3 regions of the Pseudomonas corrugata genome follow, and region 1 is predicted to be linked to each of the others. Evidence: predicted binding sites of a transcription regulator. Region 1 holds the regulator's gene; each other region holds the start of a gene.
What was found. Region 1 encodes FliA, which starts transcription of late flagellar genes. Its sites were predicted from a motif close to CTAAAGTTTNNNNNNNNNNNGCCGNTAA; they were not measured.

Region 1 (5,470 bases):
TTGAGGATGAGCTGCGCAAGACCCAGTCGCGAATCGCAAGCGCCCAGGCCGAATTGAGCCTGCGCAGCAGCGAAGGCGAGGCTGTCGCGGGTACCAATCGTCAATTGTTTGCCGGTCAGCCGTTGACCGCAGGCCTGCCGCTGACCGCTGCCGAACCGCTGATCGAGCCGACCCCGGCCGAGCCGCGTCGCCCTGCGCCTGCCCCGGCCGCAGCGGCGCCTGGTGTCGATCCGCGTGCGCTGGACTCGATGCGTTTCGAACTCAACAGCCTGCGCGAGCTGATGGAAGTCCAGCTCGGCTCCCTGGCCTGGAACCAACTGCAAGGCAGTCGTCCAGCCCAGGCCAACCTGTGGCGCCGCCTGCAACGCATCGGCCTGTCCGGCCCGCTGGCCCGCGACCTGTTGGCGCTGATCAACGATATCCATGAACCTCGCCAGGCCTGGCGCATGCTGCTGGCGCATCTGGCGCGCATGATCGCCACGCCGGAAGTCGAGCCGCTGGAAGAGGGCGGGGTGATTGCCATGGTCGGCCCGGCCGGCATGGGCAAGACCACTACCTTGGCCAAGCTCGCCGCCCGTTATGTACTCAAGTACGGTGCCCAGAGCATTGCCCTGGTCAGCATGGACAGCTTCCGTATCGGCGCCCAGGAACAGCTCAAGACCCTGGGCCGGATTCTCAACGTGTCGGTGACCCATGTGGATCCGGGTCAATCCCTGGCCCAGGCGCTCGAACCTCTCTTGCGCAAGCGCGTCGTGCTGATCGATACCGCAGGCTTGCAAGCCAGCGATCCGGCTCTGCGCATGCAGCTTGAAAGCCTGGCCGGGCGCGGCATCAAGTCAAAAAATTATCTCGTGTTGGCAACCACCAGCCAGAAACAGGTTCTAACCGCCGCCTACCACAGCTACAAACGCTGCGGATTGGCCGGTTGCATCCTGACCAAGCTGGACGAAACGGCAAGCCTGGGCGAGGTATTGAGCCTGGCGATCGGTCACGATCTGCCGGTGGCGTACCTGACTGATGGACCGCGGATCCCGGATGATTTGCATCTGCCGCGTCGCCACCAACTGGTCAGCCGTGCCGTGAGTGTGCAAATGCAGGACGAACCCAGCGAAGAAGCCATGGCTGATATGTTCGCTGATATCTACCACAGCCCGACCAAGCAGGTTGGCTGAGGTAATCATGAATATTTTTTGTACCTACATCGATGGTCTGCCAGGCAATGTTCCGTATGTGAACGCGCAGCCAGTAATGTGGCCTCCGTCTAAGTAAGACAGGTAAAGAACGAACATGGGCAGCATGCATCCCGTACAGGTGATCGCGGTGACCGGCGGCAAAGGTGGCGTCGGCAAGACTAACGTGTCAGTGAACTTGTCCCTGGCTCTGGCAGAGCTTGGCCGACGGGTCATGCTGCTGGACGCCGACCTGGGCCTGGCGAACGTCGACGTGCTGCTGGGGCTCACTCCCAAACGCACGCTGGCGGACGTCATCGAAGGCCGGTGCGAGCTGCGCGACGTACTGTTGCAGGGGCCGGGCGGGATTCGCATCGTGCCGGCGGCTTCCGGCACCCAGAGCATGGTTCATCTGACCCCGGCCCAGCACGCTGGCCTGATCCAGGCATTCAGCGACATCGGCGACAACCTCGATGTGCTGGTGATTGACACGGCGGCGGGTATCGGTGATTCGGTCGTCAGCTTCGTGCGCGCCGCCCAGGAAGTGCTGCTGGTGGTCTGCGACGAACCCACCTCCATCACCGACGCCTATGCCCTGATCAAGCTATTGAACCGCGACTACGGCATGAACCGCTTCCGCGTCCTGGCCAATATGGCCCAGAGCCCCCAGGAAGGGCGCAACCTGTTTGCCAAGCTGACCAAGGTCACCGATCGCTTCCTGGACGTTGCCCTGCAGTACGTCGGCGCCGTGCCGTACGACGAGAGCGTTCGCAAGGCCGTCCAGAAGCAACGTGCCGTCTATGAAGCTTTTCCCCGTTCCAAATGCGCGCTTGCGTTCAAGGCTATCGCCCAGAAGGTGGATACCTGGCCACTGCCGGCCAATCCGCGCGGGCATCTGGAATTTTTCGTCGAGCGTCTCGTGCAACAAACAGCAGGGCCCGTGTTATGACAGCCAGCGGTTACAACCACCTCTACAAAAAATCGGCACGGGACGCCCAATACGAGTTGATCGAGCGTTACGCGCCCCTGGTCAAGCGCATTGCCTATCACTTGCTGGCGCGGTTGCCGGCCAGTGTCCAGGTCGAAGACCTGATCCAGGCGGGCATGATCGGCTTGCTCGAAGTGGCGAACAAATACGACGCGAGCAAGGGTGCCAGTTTCGAGACATACGCAGGCATTCGCATTCGCGGCGCGATGCTCGACGAAGTCCGCAAGGGCGACTGGGCACCCCGTTCGGTGCACCGCAATACCCGCATGGTCAGTGACGCCATTCGCGCTATTGAAGCGAAAACCGGACGAGACGCTAAAGATCACGAAGTTGCGGCCGAACTCCAGTTGAGTCTCGATGATTATTACGGGATTTTGAACGATACCTTGGGCAGCCGCCTGTTCAGTTTCGACGACCTGTTGCAGGACGGCGATCATGAAGGGCTGCACGAGGATGGCGCGAGTACTCACATGGAGCCTGCGCGTGACCTGGAAGACGAACGTTTCCAGAGCGCGCTGGCCGATGCGATTGCCAATTTGCCGGAGCGTGAGCGACTGGTCTTGGCGCTGTACTACGACGAAGAGCTGAACCTCAAGGAAATCGGTGAAGTCCTGGGGGTCAGCGAATCGCGGGTCAGTCAGTTACACAGCCAGTGCGCCGCCCGTTTGCGGGGGCGTTTGGGGGAGTGGCGAGCGCGCTGACAGTCGGTGCGGGGAGGTTGCGAACAGGGTTTGCGTGGCACGCGTTGCGCAGTCTCGATCCGTTGTGTCCCGCACCGTTGTCGAATGCTGTACCGGATTGATTGAAATGGCGCGTTCAGGTGCTGCACGCGTTTAAGACTGCTTGGAGGTCGAATTGGACAAGAACATGAAAATCCTCATCGTTGATGACTTTTCAACGATGCGGCGGATCATAAAAAACCTGTTGCGTGACCTTGGGTTCACCAACACGGTCGAGGCTGACGATGGCACCACTGCCATCCCGGTTCTCAACAGCGGGAGCATCGACTTTCTGGTGACTGACTGGAACATGCCCGGCATGACCGGTATCGACTTGCTGCGCCATGTGCGCGCTGATGAAAAACTCAAGCACCTGCCGGTGCTGATGGTCACCGCCGAAGCCAAGCGCGAGCAGATCATCGAAGCGGCCCAAGCCGGTGTGAACGGCTATGTGGTCAAACCCTTCACGGCCCAGGCGTTGAAAGAGAAGATCGAAAAAATCTTCGAACGCATCGGTTAACGGCGCCACGGGGGAGCTATGGAGAATAACGAAGCTTCAATGGGCGATTTCGAATCGACCCTGAAAAAACATGCCCGCGAACTGGTCGACAGCCTTGAAAAAGGTCGTTTCGGCGATGCTGTCCAAATGATCCACGAGCTCAATCAGACCCGGGATCGTGGTCTGTACCAGGAAGTCGGCAAGCTCACCCGTGAACTGCACAGCGCGATCGTCAACTTCCAGATCGATCCGAACATGCCCCAGGCCGAGGAGGTCTCGCAGATCACTGACGCGACCGAGCGGCTGTCCTACGTAGTCAAACTGACCGAGGCTGCCGCCAACCGCACCATGGACTTGGTGGAAAGTGCCACGCCTCTGGTCAACGGCCTTGGCGATGAAGCCCAGGCCTTGAGCGTCGACTGGGGCCGTTTCATGCGTCGTGAAGTAGGCGCGGAAGAATTCCGGGAGCTGGCACGTCGGGTCGACGGTTTTCTGACACGCAGCAGCGCCGATAACCGCGCGGTCGCGAGCAACCTCAACGATATTCTGCTGGCTCAGGACTATCAGGACCTGACCGGCCAGGTGATCAAGCGCGTCACCCAATTGGTCACCGAAGTCGAAAGCAATCTGCTCAAACTGGTGTTGATGGCCAGCCAGGTCGACCGCTTTGCGGGCATCGAACACGACCGTGAAGCGATGCTTGCTGAAAAAGATCCACAAAAACATCTCTCTCAGGGTGAAGGTCCGCAAATTCATGCCGATAAAAGAGAAGACGTTATGTCCGGTCAGGACGATGTGGACGATTTGCTGTCCAGCCTTGGATTTTAGCCCTGTTTTAGGAGCACCCCATTAATGAGCTTCGGCGCCGATGAAGAGATCCTTCAGGATTTCCTGGTTGAGGCCGGCGAGATTCTAGAGCAACTGTCCGAGCAATTGGTCGAGCTGGAAAGCCGACCGGATGATGCGGATTTGCTTAATGCAATCTTTCGCGGTTTCCACACTGTAAAAGGAGGCGCCGGCTTCCTTCAGCTCAACGAGCTGGTGGAGTGCTGCCACATTGCCGAGAACGTGTTCGACATCCTGCGCAAGGGTGAGCGTCGCGTGGATTCGGAATTGATGGACGTGGTGCTCGAAGCGCTGGACGCGGTCAACAGCATGTTCAGCGAGGTGCGTGACCGTTCACCGATCACCGCCGCCACCCCTGAGTTACTCGCTGCGCTGTCGCGCCTGGCCGAGCCGCAATCGGCTGACGAAGTCGCTCCGGTCGAGACCGCGGTTGAAGAACCCGTCGCCGAGGAGCCAGTCGCCGAGGAATCGGGCGATATTACCGATAACGAATTTGAACAGTTGCTGGACTCCCTGAGTGCCGTCAAGGCCGAAGCCCAGGCCCAGGCCCAGGCTCCTGTCGCTGCTGCGCCCGCCGATAGCGGCGTGGCCAGCGATGAGATCACGGATGCGGAGTTCGAGTCGCTGCTCGATCAACTGCACGGCAAAGGCCAGTTCGCCGTCGATGCGGTTGTCCCGACGACAGCCCCTGCCGCGCCGAAACCCGCGGGCGACAGCTCCGACATCACCGACGATGAATTCGAAGCCTTGCTCGATCAGTTGCATGGCAAGGGTACTTTTGCCGTTGATGCCCTGGAGTCGGCCATTGCCTCCTCGCCGGCTCCGAACAAGCCTGCCGCCGCAGCGGCCGGCAGCGACCTGATCACCGATCAGGAATTCGAATCGCTGCTCGACGATTTGCACGGCAAAGGCAAGTTCAGCGAAGTCGGCACGGCCTCTGCCGCGCCAACTGCCGCTCCGGCAACCAAGGCGGCGCCAAAACCTGCTGCCAAGGCACCGGAACCCAAGGCCGAGACGCCGGCACCGGCTCCCGCACCCAAGCCTGCTGCCGCAGCTGCGCCTGCCCGTGCACCGGCCGCGTCTGCACCGGCAGACAAACCAACCAGCGAAGCCGAGACCACCGTTCGGGTCGATACCGCGCGTCTGGACGAGATCATGAACATGGTCGGCGAACTGGTGCTGGTGCGTAACCGCCTGGTGCGCCTGGGCCTCAACAGCCAGGACGAAGCCATGTCCAAGGCCGTGTCGA
Region 2 (5,470 bases), 3.1 Mb from region 1:
CGCCTCTTACCTGGGGATGGTGCTGGGTCAACTGATCCTGGTGATCCACCCGGCCCTGGGGCTGGAATTGCTGATGCTGGTGGCGCTGTGTTTTGCCCTGTGTCTGGTGCCGGTGGCATTGACCCGCCGGATCCACCCGGCGCCGTTACGTCCGGCACCGATGGAGCCGCGGTTCTTCATCAAGCGCGTACCTCAGTCGTTGAGCACGGTACTGGGCTCCGGCCTGATCGTTGGCTCGTTCTATGGCCTGGCGCCGCTGTATGCCTCTCAGCAAGGGCTGTCGACCGAACAGGTCGGCCTGTTCATGGGTAGCTGCATCTTTGCCGGCCTGCTGGTGCAGTGGCCGCTGGGCTGGCTGTCCGACCGCTACGACCGGGCACTGCTGATCCGTTGCTTTGCGCTGTGCCTGGCGGTCTTCGCGGCGCCCTTGGCGATCTTGTCGACGGTGCCTCTGGAGGTGCTGTTCGTCGCGGGGTTCTTCTGTTCGCTGATGCAATTCTGCTTGTATCCGCTGGCGGTGGCGTTTTCCAACGACCACGTCGAAGCCGACCGCCGGGTGTCGCTGACGGCCATGCTGCTGGTGACCTACGGTGTGGGGGCGAGTATTGGCCCGTTGGTGGCCGGGGTGCTGATGAAGTCGTTCGGCAGCCATATGCTGTATGCCTTCTTCACCTTCTTTGCATTGGTACTGGTGTGGCGCATACGGCCGAAAGCGGTGACCAATCTGCATCAGGTCGATGACGCACCGCTGCATCACGTGGCGATGCCCGACAGCATGTCCAGTTCGCCGTTGGTGGCGTGCCTCGACCCGAGGGTCGATGAGCAGGTGGTGCAGGAGCAGATGCAGGTGACGCCGAATCCGGAGGTTGAGTCGGCGGCGGAGCCGGTCACCGAGGTGGCTGAGGCTGAGGCTGAGGAGCCTCAAGCCAGGTAAGTGAAGTGCGGCGCGCCCATCGCGAGCAGGCTCGCTCCCACAGGGGCTTGCGGTGTGCAAGCACCGGGTAACCTATGTGGGAGCGAGCCTGCTCGCGATGAGTTCAGTCCAGAAGCAGCGATACTGTAGGGCTGAAGATCAGAGATCGTCTTTATCGAAGCGGCGTGCTTCGCGCTGCAACTGATAAACGAAACGCTCGACCTGCCGTTGCACCAGGCCACTGATATTGTGGAAGCGCACGCCGGCGAAGGTGGTGTTGATACGTTCTTCGAAATGCAGGTAGCGCAGTTCGACCGGCGCTGTCATGTTGCCAAAGGGCAGGGCAGCGATGAAACGCTCGTAGACCTGGCCCAGTTGCAGGCGCTCGGTGATGTCGCCATCGAAACGCAGCTTGCAGCCGGTAGCGGAGATATCCAGCAGTTTGCCGTTTACCGGTGACTTGAGCTTGTCGCCGCCCAGTTCGATGTTCACCAGTTGCGCCAGTTTCAGGGCGGCGCGGAAGGCATTGCGACGTTGGTGGTAAACCACTTCTTCGGGCAAGGCACCGCGGTAGCAGCGACCATCGTGGGACTCATTGATTGTCAGCGGACCATTGCCTTCCCATGCGATGCGGACGCCATCATGGAAACCCTCGACTCGAAACGGCTCGCCAGCGAGCAGGAAGCGTTCCCCGTCGCGAGGGATCATTTCATCCAGGGCGATGGTGTTCTTTTCGCGATCGACTTCGACCAGGTAGCTCTGGAACCGCTGGGTACGTTCGTGGAAGGTAATGATCAGTGGATCGTGGCTGTCTTGCAGCATCCGCAAGTTGCCGGAGATTTCCAGGGGCGTGGTAAGGACCTTGGGAGGTTGCGGAGCATCATCCGCGTTTGAGGCATTGAACACGGTGGGTCAATCTCCAAGCAAAATACGACTACGAATAGCCAGCATTTTGCCAGCATCTATCGCGGGTTGATAGAGCGCAGGCATGGTTCGTTTCATGCCTGGCTGAGCGGGCGGTGCTTGACCATCTTGGCGGTCGAACCGCGAGCATCGTAAAGCGTCGGAATTTCACCGCCATTGAGGATGCGCAACTGGTTGGCGGTAGCGGCCTGCTGGATTTGGATCGACTGGCCGTTACGGGCGTTGGCCGCCTGACACTGGGCGAGCAGGTCATTGAGCACTGCGCTTTGGGACAACAACTGATCGCCGATCGTCGACTGGCTCGCCAGTTGCTCGAGGCCATCGTTGCTGGCGGGCAGGTTGAGGCTGGCGAGAATCTCGCTGCGTTTGCGGCCATGCTGATCGAGCAAAATGATCAATGCCTGTTTCTGTGCCAGGATATTTTCCAGCAAGGGCATGTCGCGACCGTGCAGCGCCAGGGATTCGGTCTGCAGCAGTTCCAGCAGTTGTTGCGCTGGAACAAAGTCGTCGATGATCAGTTGCAATAAGTTAGTGTCGTGCATGGCTGGCCTTGGGTCTTAGCGTCCAAAAGCCTGCGCAGGCTGCGGCCTAGCGCTGGGCTTCGAAGTTGAGCAGTTTGCTGGCTACACGGTTGCTGTCGACTTCATAGCTGCCGTCGGCGATGGCTGCTTTCAACTCGGCCACGCGGGCGTTGTCGACGACAGGTTGATCGCGCAGCTTGTCAGTGACCTTCTGCAACTGCTGAGCCTCATCACTGAGGTGTACCGACTCCCCGTTCTTGACAGTAGTGGCTTGCTCGGCCGGCGAGGATTTTTCGGTTTCCTTGCTGGCGCTGGTGCGCGTAGTGCCTGTCAATGGTGAAGAGCTGTTTAAACGGTTGAAATCGATGACCATGGTAAAAAACCTCTGGGTATTTGGACGCTTGCCATGTTTTCGGCCATCCCCAAAAAAACTTTAGGCTCATTTATTCAATGAGCGTGCGCACGTCTGCGCTTGCCTTGCGTAAGGCACAGTCTAGGGAACAGCGAGGTCAAGCGCCAGCTTTCTACCCATCTCTACCGGGTCGCTACATAGCCACTTCCACCTGGCCAGGGGCTATTACCTGCGCCTTGATGACGCGTTGGGAATTAAGGTTTTTTACCCGAATCTGTTCATGCATGCCGCCATTTGAAAGGGCTTCGCCGGGCATCCGCACGGCCAGGGTGCCGCTACGGGCGGTGATGACCACCTGATCACCTTTGCGAACGACTTCGGCCTGTTCCAGATGCAGGAGGGTCACGATCTGGTCGGCTACCATTGGTCGGACAAGTTTCTGTCCGATGGCCTGATCGACCGAGGTCAGGAACCCCTGGGTGACCTGGCTGACATCCCGCTCACGCAACGTTACGTCCTGGGGCTCGACGATTCCGGCACGTTTCAAGGGGCGGGTGGTGGTGACGATTTCGCGAAACAGGCGCACTTGGGCCGGCACAAATACCGTCCAGGGCGCGGCGCTGTCGCAACGGACCTTCACGGTGACCCGTCCCAGGGGCCTGGCAGGACTTTCCAGGGACGCAGTCAATTCCTTGTCGCACATTGGCATGCGCAGGCGCGGGTCTATCTGATTGACTTCGATTTCATAGCGACCTTCGGTTTGACTGGAGGCCAGATAGTCTTCTACGGTGAATTCAAGAAAGCCCTGAGTGACGCCGATAAGGAGATCAGGCAAGGTAACCGGAGCATCGGCAAGGGCACGTCCCCCCGAGGCGAACAGGCAGGCAGCCAGCAGCACACCGAGCCAGAGGCGGCAATGAGTGGTCAGGCGTCGAGAAAATGTCGTTTGTGCGTTCATGCCGGTTGAATAGCAAGCCCCGTGCCGTTTAGTGATGAATGCGCGTCGGACACATTAGCGTTAGGTAGGAGTCAGGGCATGGCGGGAGTGATGGATTCGGTAAACCAGCGTACGCAGCTGGTCGGTCAGAATCGCCTGGAGCTGTTGTTGTTCCGTCTCGATGGCCAGCAGTTATATGGGATCAACGTATTCAAGGTCCGCGAGGTGCTGCAATGCCCCAAGCTGACCTTGATGCCCAAGTCCAGCCCCGTCGTGTGCGGTGTGGCAAACATCCGGGGAGCGACCATCCCGATTCTCGATCTGGCGATGGCCACCGGTTCCGGTCGGCTGCTGGATCAGAGCAATCCGTTTGTGATCATCACCGAATACAACACCAAGACCCAGGGTTTCCTGGTCCGCTCGGTGGAGCGCATCGTCAACATGAACTGGGAAGAGATTCATCCACCACCCAAGGGCACCGGCCGCGATCACTACCTGACGGCGGTGACCCGGGTCGACGGCCAGTTGGTGGAAATCATCGACGTGGAGAAAATACTCGCCGAAGTGGCGCCGACCACGGAAACCATTTCCCATGGCGTGGTGGATGCCGAAACCCAGCACAAGGCGATTTCGCTGCGGGTGCTGACGGTGGATGACTCTTCGGTGGCGCGTAAGCAGGTGACCCGTTGCCTGCAGACGATCGGCGTCGAAGTGATAGCGTTGAATGATGGACGGCAGGCGCTGGATTACCTGCGCAACATGGTCGACGAGGGCAAGAAGCCGGAAGAGGAGTTCCTGATGATGATCTCCGACATCGAGATGCCGGAGATGGACGGGTATACCCTGACGTCGGAAATCCGCAGCGACCCGCGTATGCAAAAGCTGCATATCATCTTGCATACGTCCCTGTCGGGCGTCTTCAACCAGGCGATGGTCAAGAAGGTCGGTGCCGACGATTTTCTCGCCAAGTTCCGTCCCGATGACCTGGCTTCCCGGGTAGTCGAGCGGATCAAGACTGCGGAATAAAGGTCGGGCGCGTTGTGCGCCCGGCAAATCAACACAATGAAAGAGGCGGTAACTTGTCTACGGGTAATTTGGATTTCGAACAGTTCCGGGTCTTCCTGGAAAAAGCCTGTGGCATATTGCTTGGTGAAAACAAGCAATATCTGGTGTCGAGCCGTCTCAACAAATTGATGGAGCAGCAGGGCCTCAAATCGTTGGGCGAGCTGGTGCAGCGTATCCAGACCCAGCCGCGCAGCGGTTTGCGCGAAATGGTGGTGGACGCCATGACCACCAACGAAACCCTGTGGTTCCGCGATACCTATCCGTTCGAAGTCTTGAAGAACAAGGTGCTGCCAGCAGCCATCAAGGCCAGCCCGGGCCAGCGCCTGCGGATCTGGTCGGCTGCCTGTTCGTCGGGCCAGGAACCTTATTCGCTGTCGATGTCCATCGACGAGTTCGAGCGGACCAATATCGGTCAGTTGAAGGGTGGCGTGCAGATCGTCGCCACCGACCTGTCCGGGACCATGCTCAATAACTGCAAGACCGGTGAGTACGACAGCCTGGCTATCGGCCGCGGCCTGTCGCCTGATCGGCTGCAACGCTATTTCGATCCGAAAGGGCCGGGCCGCTGGGTAGTCAAGGCGCCGATCAAGAGCCGGGTGGAATTCCGCTCCTTCAACCTGCTGGACAGTTATGCCAGTCTGGGAAAATTCGACATCGTGTTCTGCCGCAATGTGCTGATCTACTTCTCCGCCGAAGTGAAGAAGGACATCCTGCTGCGTATCCACGGGACCCTGAAGCCGGGCGGCTACCTGTTCCTC
Region 3 (5,470 bases), 3.2 Mb from region 1:
ACCGCCGGCCTGGCCCAAGCCGACGTGCGGATCGACCAGATTCCCCAGTTGGTCAAGGAAGGCAAGATAAAGTCCCTTGAGTCGATGAACGCAGAAGCCCTGAAGTTACACCCAGGCGCGACCATCACCGATACCGACCTGGACAATCACTTCAACGGTTATGAATATGAAGTTGAACTGAAGACCGCCGACGGCAAAGAGTTCGATGTCGACTTCGACGCCACCACCGGTAAAGTCCTGAGCAACAAGCAGGATACTTGATTCATCGGCCAAAAAAGAGCCGCGCAACTTCCCGTTGCGCGGCTCTTTTTTGCCTGGAAGAAACCCTCCGATCACCACAACTGTCACAAAACCATCAAGAAAGCTTGCGATGATGCCACTCAAGTGAACCTGTAGCAGCGACAGGCACTTCCCGCCAGCGAGCCTTCATGAACCACAGCATCGATCAAAGCCACCGCGATCCGGACCTGTTCGGCCTGCTTTACGGGTTTCGTTTCCGTCCTGGCGAGCGTGGACAGGAGCTCGATTCAGCCCAGGCCTTGCGACGCCTGCAACAACCGCAAGATGAAGATGAATTTCTCTGGCTCCACTTGAATCTGGCCCATGCCGCCTGCGAGCGCTGGATGAACAGTCAGCTGGCCTTGCCACAGGAGTTCTTCGAAGCCTTGCACGAAGGCTCGCGTTCGACCCGCATCGAGCATGTGGACTCGGCACTGCTGGCGGTGGTGAACGATGTCGTGTTCGACCTGAGCAACATGGTGTCTTCGGACGTCTCCACCTTATGGGTCTGCGTCCACAGTCGATTGATTGTCAGCGCACGGCTGCAACCCCTGCACTCGGTCGACAAGCTGCGCTCATCGGTCAAGGCCGGTGAATGCTTTCGCTCGCCATTGGAATTGCTCGTGCACCTGCTGCGCGACCAAGGCGAAGTGCTGACCCAGATCGTGCGCAAGACCAGCCTCAGCGTCGACCAGATCGAGGATCAGTTGCTCTCTTCGCGACTGTCTACCAACCGCGCCGAACTCGGTGCCCAACGCCGAGTGCTGGTGCGCCTTCAGCGCCTGTTGGCACTGGAGCCAGGCTCATTACTGCGCCTGCTCAACCGGCCGCCACAATGGTTGCAGAAGGAAGACGTCAAAGAGCTGCGCAAATCCACTGAGGAATTCGCCCTGATCATCAACGACCTCACTGCGCTGGGCGAGCGGATCAAGCTGCTGCAGGAAGAAATAGCCGCCAATCTCAACGAACAGACCAACCGCACCTTGTTCACCCTGACGGTGGTCACGGTACTGGCCTTGCCCATCAATATCATCGCCGGTTTCTTTGGCATGAACGTCGGCGGCGTGCCATTGGCCACTGACCCGGAAGGCTTCTGGATCCTCGTGGCACTGGTGGCGACATTCACCCTGATCGCTGGTCGCTGGGCATTTCGCAAGCGACGCGATTATTGAGGCCGGGCGCGCGACTATTCGTCCACAGCAAGACCACCTGTAGCGAGGGCCAGCCATAGGCTGGCCGAACCGTCAGGCACTCAACCGCGCCGTCACTTCATTCAACTGCCCCGACAGGCCCTGCAAGTCTCGACTAGCCGCTTCGGTGCGTTGCACGTTGCCCAGATTGGTGCTGGCGATGCAGGTGATTTCGGTCAGGTTGCGCGAAATGTCTTCGGCCACCGACGTCTGTTCTTCCGCCGCCGTGGCGATCTGGCGGTTCATGTCGCGGATCGCCTCGACGGCCAGGGTAATGCGTTCGAGCATGGCACCGGCCTGGGTCACCTGCTCTACGCTCTCTTCGCTGCGCGACTGCCCGCTTTCGATGGCCTGGGCCGCATCCACCGCGCCGGTTTGCACGGTCTGAATGATCTGGTTGATCTCGGTAATGGACGAGGCCGTGCGCTGGGCCAGGCTGCGCACCTCATCGGCAACCACTGCGAAACCGCGTCCGGCCTCACCGGCACGAGCCGCTTCGATGGCGGCGTTGAGGGCCAACAGATTGGTCTGCTCGGCGATCCCGCGGATGACCTCCAGCACCTTGCCGATGCGTCCGCTGTCAGTTTCCAGTCGACGGATGACCGTGGCCGTGTCAGCGATTTCACCACGCATCCGGGTGATGGTATGGATGGTTCCCTGCATGACCTGCTCGCCCTGTTGGGCCGACTGGTCGGCATCGTCGGCCGCACGCGCCGCCTCGGCCGCATGGCGAGCGACTTCCTGGGCCGTGGCGGACATTTCGTTCATCGCTGTCGCCACCTGGTCGGTGCGCTCGAACTGCTCGCTGATGCCCTGACTCATCAGGCTGGCGATGGCATTGAGCTCACCGCTGGCGCTGTCCAGTTCCGTGGTGCTACGTTGCAGGCGGGTGAAAGTCTCGGCCAGAAAGTCACGCAGGGTATTGGCCGCCAGGGCCAGGTCACCCAATTCGTCCCGGCGATTGCTCACCACCCGATCAGAGAAACGCCCATGGCTCAATTGGGTGACATACTCGATCAGGCTGCGGATCGGCTGCACCAGGTTGCGATTGACCAGCCACAGGCTGAGCAGACCAATCACCAGGCCCGACAGCAGCATGACCGCGATCCCCGACAGAATCGTGCGATCAGCACCGGCGCTGATCTGCTGCGATTGCTCGTTGCCGAGCTTGTGCAACTCGACCACCAGCTCGCTCATTTGCTCACTGGCCGCACGGTCCACACCCTTGACGGCCGCATCGCCCGCCGCAGCATCGCCACCTGCCGCCACAAACGCTTCACGCCCTCTCTGATAGGCCGCACCCAGTTGCAGGTGTTCGTTGCGCAATTGCTCGATACGCGTCTTGAGGCTCGCCGGGACACCTTCTTCGCGCGCCATCAATTCACCCAGGATGCCCTGGACCTCGCGCTGGCGCTCCTCGAACTGCTTCCAATATTTCTCCAGCTCCGCCGGTTGCTTGCCGCGCAGCAGGACGTTCTTCCACTCCTGGACCTGCACCTTGAATTGCAGGTTGGCTTCATCGACCAACTGCGAGGCGTGCAAGGGCCCATCGATCAGGCGCCGATAGTCCTGCAGGCCATTGGAAAGGAAATGAAAGGACGCCAGGGCGATCAGCAGCATCGCCAACAGACTGCCACCCAACAGGGCAAGGATCTGAGCTCTCAGGGATTTTTGCAGGAGCATGGAACGGAATCTCCGGGAATAATAAAGCCAGGCCCACGGCCCAGTACGTCCAGACCGTCCATGTCTCACTTAAACGTCACGGCATGCATGTGGGAATACTGTCTTTGGCATCGGCCGGCCGGCCCCGTTCTTGAGCCTTCGCGAGCGCCGCTGATCCGATTGTCGACGGTCCTTGGAGGGCAATCGATGGGGTTGCCTGGACCTGTCCAGACAACCCCATCTGTCGGTACAGCAGGATTTAAAAGTCTGTTTGTCATCTCTCCTGCGGTATCCTGCTCAGGCTTTATGAAAGCGAGGATCTACCAGATCTACCAACAGACTTTGCGAGGAGCGCGATATGCACGAGATTCCTAATCTCCCCTTCCCAAGCCTGCACGACACTGAGCAGACGACCACGCTACAGGCCGGAGGGCAACCAGACGCCCGGCAACCCGAGCCCAAAGAAGCTACTGAACGCCATCAGGCCGACAGCGAAGACTGATCCATCAGCACCACCAGACCGTGTGGAAAGCGCTAAGATGCGCTTTCCACACTGCCTGAATCCCCGAGCCCCGTACCATGACCGATGACACCCCTACCTTCAGCGAAGCCCAGGCCAGTGTGCTGATCGGCACCACTGAAAAAATGGTCGAGATCTGGACGCGCCTTTCGCCAGAGAAACAGGCCGCGCTGCTGGCCCGTTTCGGTACTGAAGAGAATGCCCTCGCTGCGCTGATCACCACGCACCTGGTCGCCGGGCAAAACGACGGCTGACAGGCAAATAGTTTTACTTTTCTGCTCTTCCCCCCCACGCGCGCCGTTATCATAAGCAGCCTATCTATCCTGCTGCTCCGTGGACCTTCTCCCATGTCAGATTCTCAGCGCCCCCTGGCGGTCACGCTGCAAGTCGTTTCCATCGTTCTCTTTACCTTCATTGGCTATTTGAATATCGGCATCCCCCTGGCCGTGCTGCCCGGGTTCGTCCATGGCGAATTGGGTTTTGGCGCGGTAATCGCCGGGCTGGTGATCAGCGTCCAGTACCTGGCCACCCTCCTCAGCCGCCCTTACGCGGGCAAGATCATCGACAACCTGGGCAGCAAGCGCGCCGTCATCTTCGGCCTCGCCGGATGTGGGTTGAGCGGTGTGTTCATGCTGGCGTCCGCCTGGACTCATGACCTGCCGACCCTGAGCCTGATCAGCCTGCTGATCGGTCGCCTGGTGCTGGGCAGCGCGGAAAGCCTGGTGGGTTCGGGCTCGATTGGCTGGGGCATCGGCCGGGTCGGCGCAGCGAATACGGCCAAGGTGATTTCCTGGAACGGCATTGCCAGTTACGGCGCGCTGGCGATTGGCGCGCCGCTGGGGGTGTGGCTGGTCAAGTCCCTGGGATTGTGGAGCATGGGCGTCAGCATCATCCTGCTGGCCGTGCTGGGGGTGGCGCTGGCGTGGCCGAAAACCGCCGCGCCCATCGTCGTCGGCGAACGCCTGCCGTTCATGCATGTGCTGGGGCGCGTCCTGCCCCATGGCTGCGGCCTGGCTCTGGGCTCTATCGGTTTCGGCACCATCGCCACCTTCATTACCCTGTACTACGCGACCCGGCATTGGGACAACGCGGTGCTGTGCCTGAGCCTGTTCGGTGCCTGCTTCATCGGCGCGCGCTTGCTGTTCGGCAATCTGATCAATCGCCTGGGGGGCTTTCGGGTCGCGATTGCCTGCCTGTCGGTGGAAACCCTTGGCTTGTTGCTCTTATGGCTGGCACCGGATGCGCAGTGGGCATTGGCGGGCGCAGCGTTGAGTGGCTTTGGTTTTTCGCTGGTATTTCCGGCACTGGGTGTCGAGGCCGTCAACCTGGTGCCGGCTTCCAGCCGTGGGGCGGCGGTGGGTGCCTATTCGCTGTTCATTGATTTGTCGCTGGGGATCACCGGACCGTTGGCCGGTGCGATTGCGGCAGGGTTTGGCTTTGCCTCGATCTTCCTGTTCGCGGCCTTGGCAGCGTTCAGCGGCTTGGGGTTGAGCATCTACCTGTACCGGCAGGCGCCGAGGTATCGCGAGGAAAGGAGCAGAAGCTAGTGGCCTGTACGGTTAATTCGAGTACGCGAATTAGCCACACAGGCCACTAGAAGTCTACCTTGCCCCGCCCGGCCTTGATCGAGCCACGCTTGCTCTTGGATTCCAGGCGACGCGTCTTCGACCCCAGGGTCGGTTTGGTCGGGCGGCGCTTCTTCTCGACCTTGGTGGCACTGAGGATCAGTTCGACCAGGCGTTCCAGTGCATCGGCCCGGTTCTGCTCCTGTGTCCGGTATTGCTGGGCCTTGATGATCAACACGCCGTCGCTGGTAATG

Region 2: flgM (flagellar biosynthesis anti-sigma factor FlgM) is a predicted target of FliA. The motif match lies at 2,768-2,795, and genes of this name have one in related genera.
Region 3: QZH45_RS23385 (methyl-accepting chemotaxis protein) is a predicted target of FliA. The motif match lies at 3,260-3,287, and genes of this name have one in related genera.

Annotation. Positions count from the first base shown of each region.
Region 1 covers NZ_CP130434.1:2,061,119-2,066,588, forward strand. The annotation lists gene flhF (flagellar biosynthesis protein FlhF) at 1-1,172, shown strand, start outside; gene fleN (flagellar synthesis regulator FleN) at 1,288-2,118, shown strand; gene fliA (RNA polymerase sigma factor FliA) at 2,115-2,858, shown strand; gene QZH45_RS09305 (chemotaxis response regulator CheY) at 3,025-3,396, shown strand; gene QZH45_RS09310 (protein phosphatase CheZ) at 3,415-4,203, shown strand; gene QZH45_RS09315 (chemotaxis protein CheA) at 4,228-5,470, shown strand, end outside.
Region 2 covers NZ_CP130434.1:5,177,625-5,183,094, reverse strand. The annotation lists gene QZH45_RS23110 (MFS transporter) at 1-934, shown strand, start outside; gene QZH45_RS23105 (flagellar brake protein) at 1,073-1,819, opposite strand; gene QZH45_RS23100 (flagella synthesis protein FlgN) at 1,912-2,379, opposite strand; gene flgM (flagellar biosynthesis anti-sigma factor FlgM) at 2,426-2,731, opposite strand; gene flgA (flagellar basal body P-ring formation chaperone FlgA) at 2,904-3,668, opposite strand; gene QZH45_RS23085 (chemotaxis protein CheV) at 3,747-4,673, shown strand; gene cheR (protein-glutamate O-methyltransferase CheR) at 4,727-5,470, shown strand, end outside.
Region 3 covers NZ_CP130434.1:5,233,987-5,239,456, forward strand. The annotation lists gene QZH45_RS23375 (PepSY domain-containing protein) at 1-261, shown strand, start outside; gene QZH45_RS23380 (transporter) at 429-1,451, shown strand; gene QZH45_RS23385 (methyl-accepting chemotaxis protein) at 1,524-3,152, opposite strand; gene QZH45_RS23390 (hypothetical protein) at 3,490-3,633, shown strand; gene QZH45_RS23395 (hypothetical protein) at 3,711-3,905, shown strand; gene QZH45_RS23400 (MFS transporter) at 3,999-5,198, shown strand; gene arfB (alternative ribosome rescue aminoacyl-tRNA hydrolase ArfB) at 5,245-5,470, opposite strand, start outside.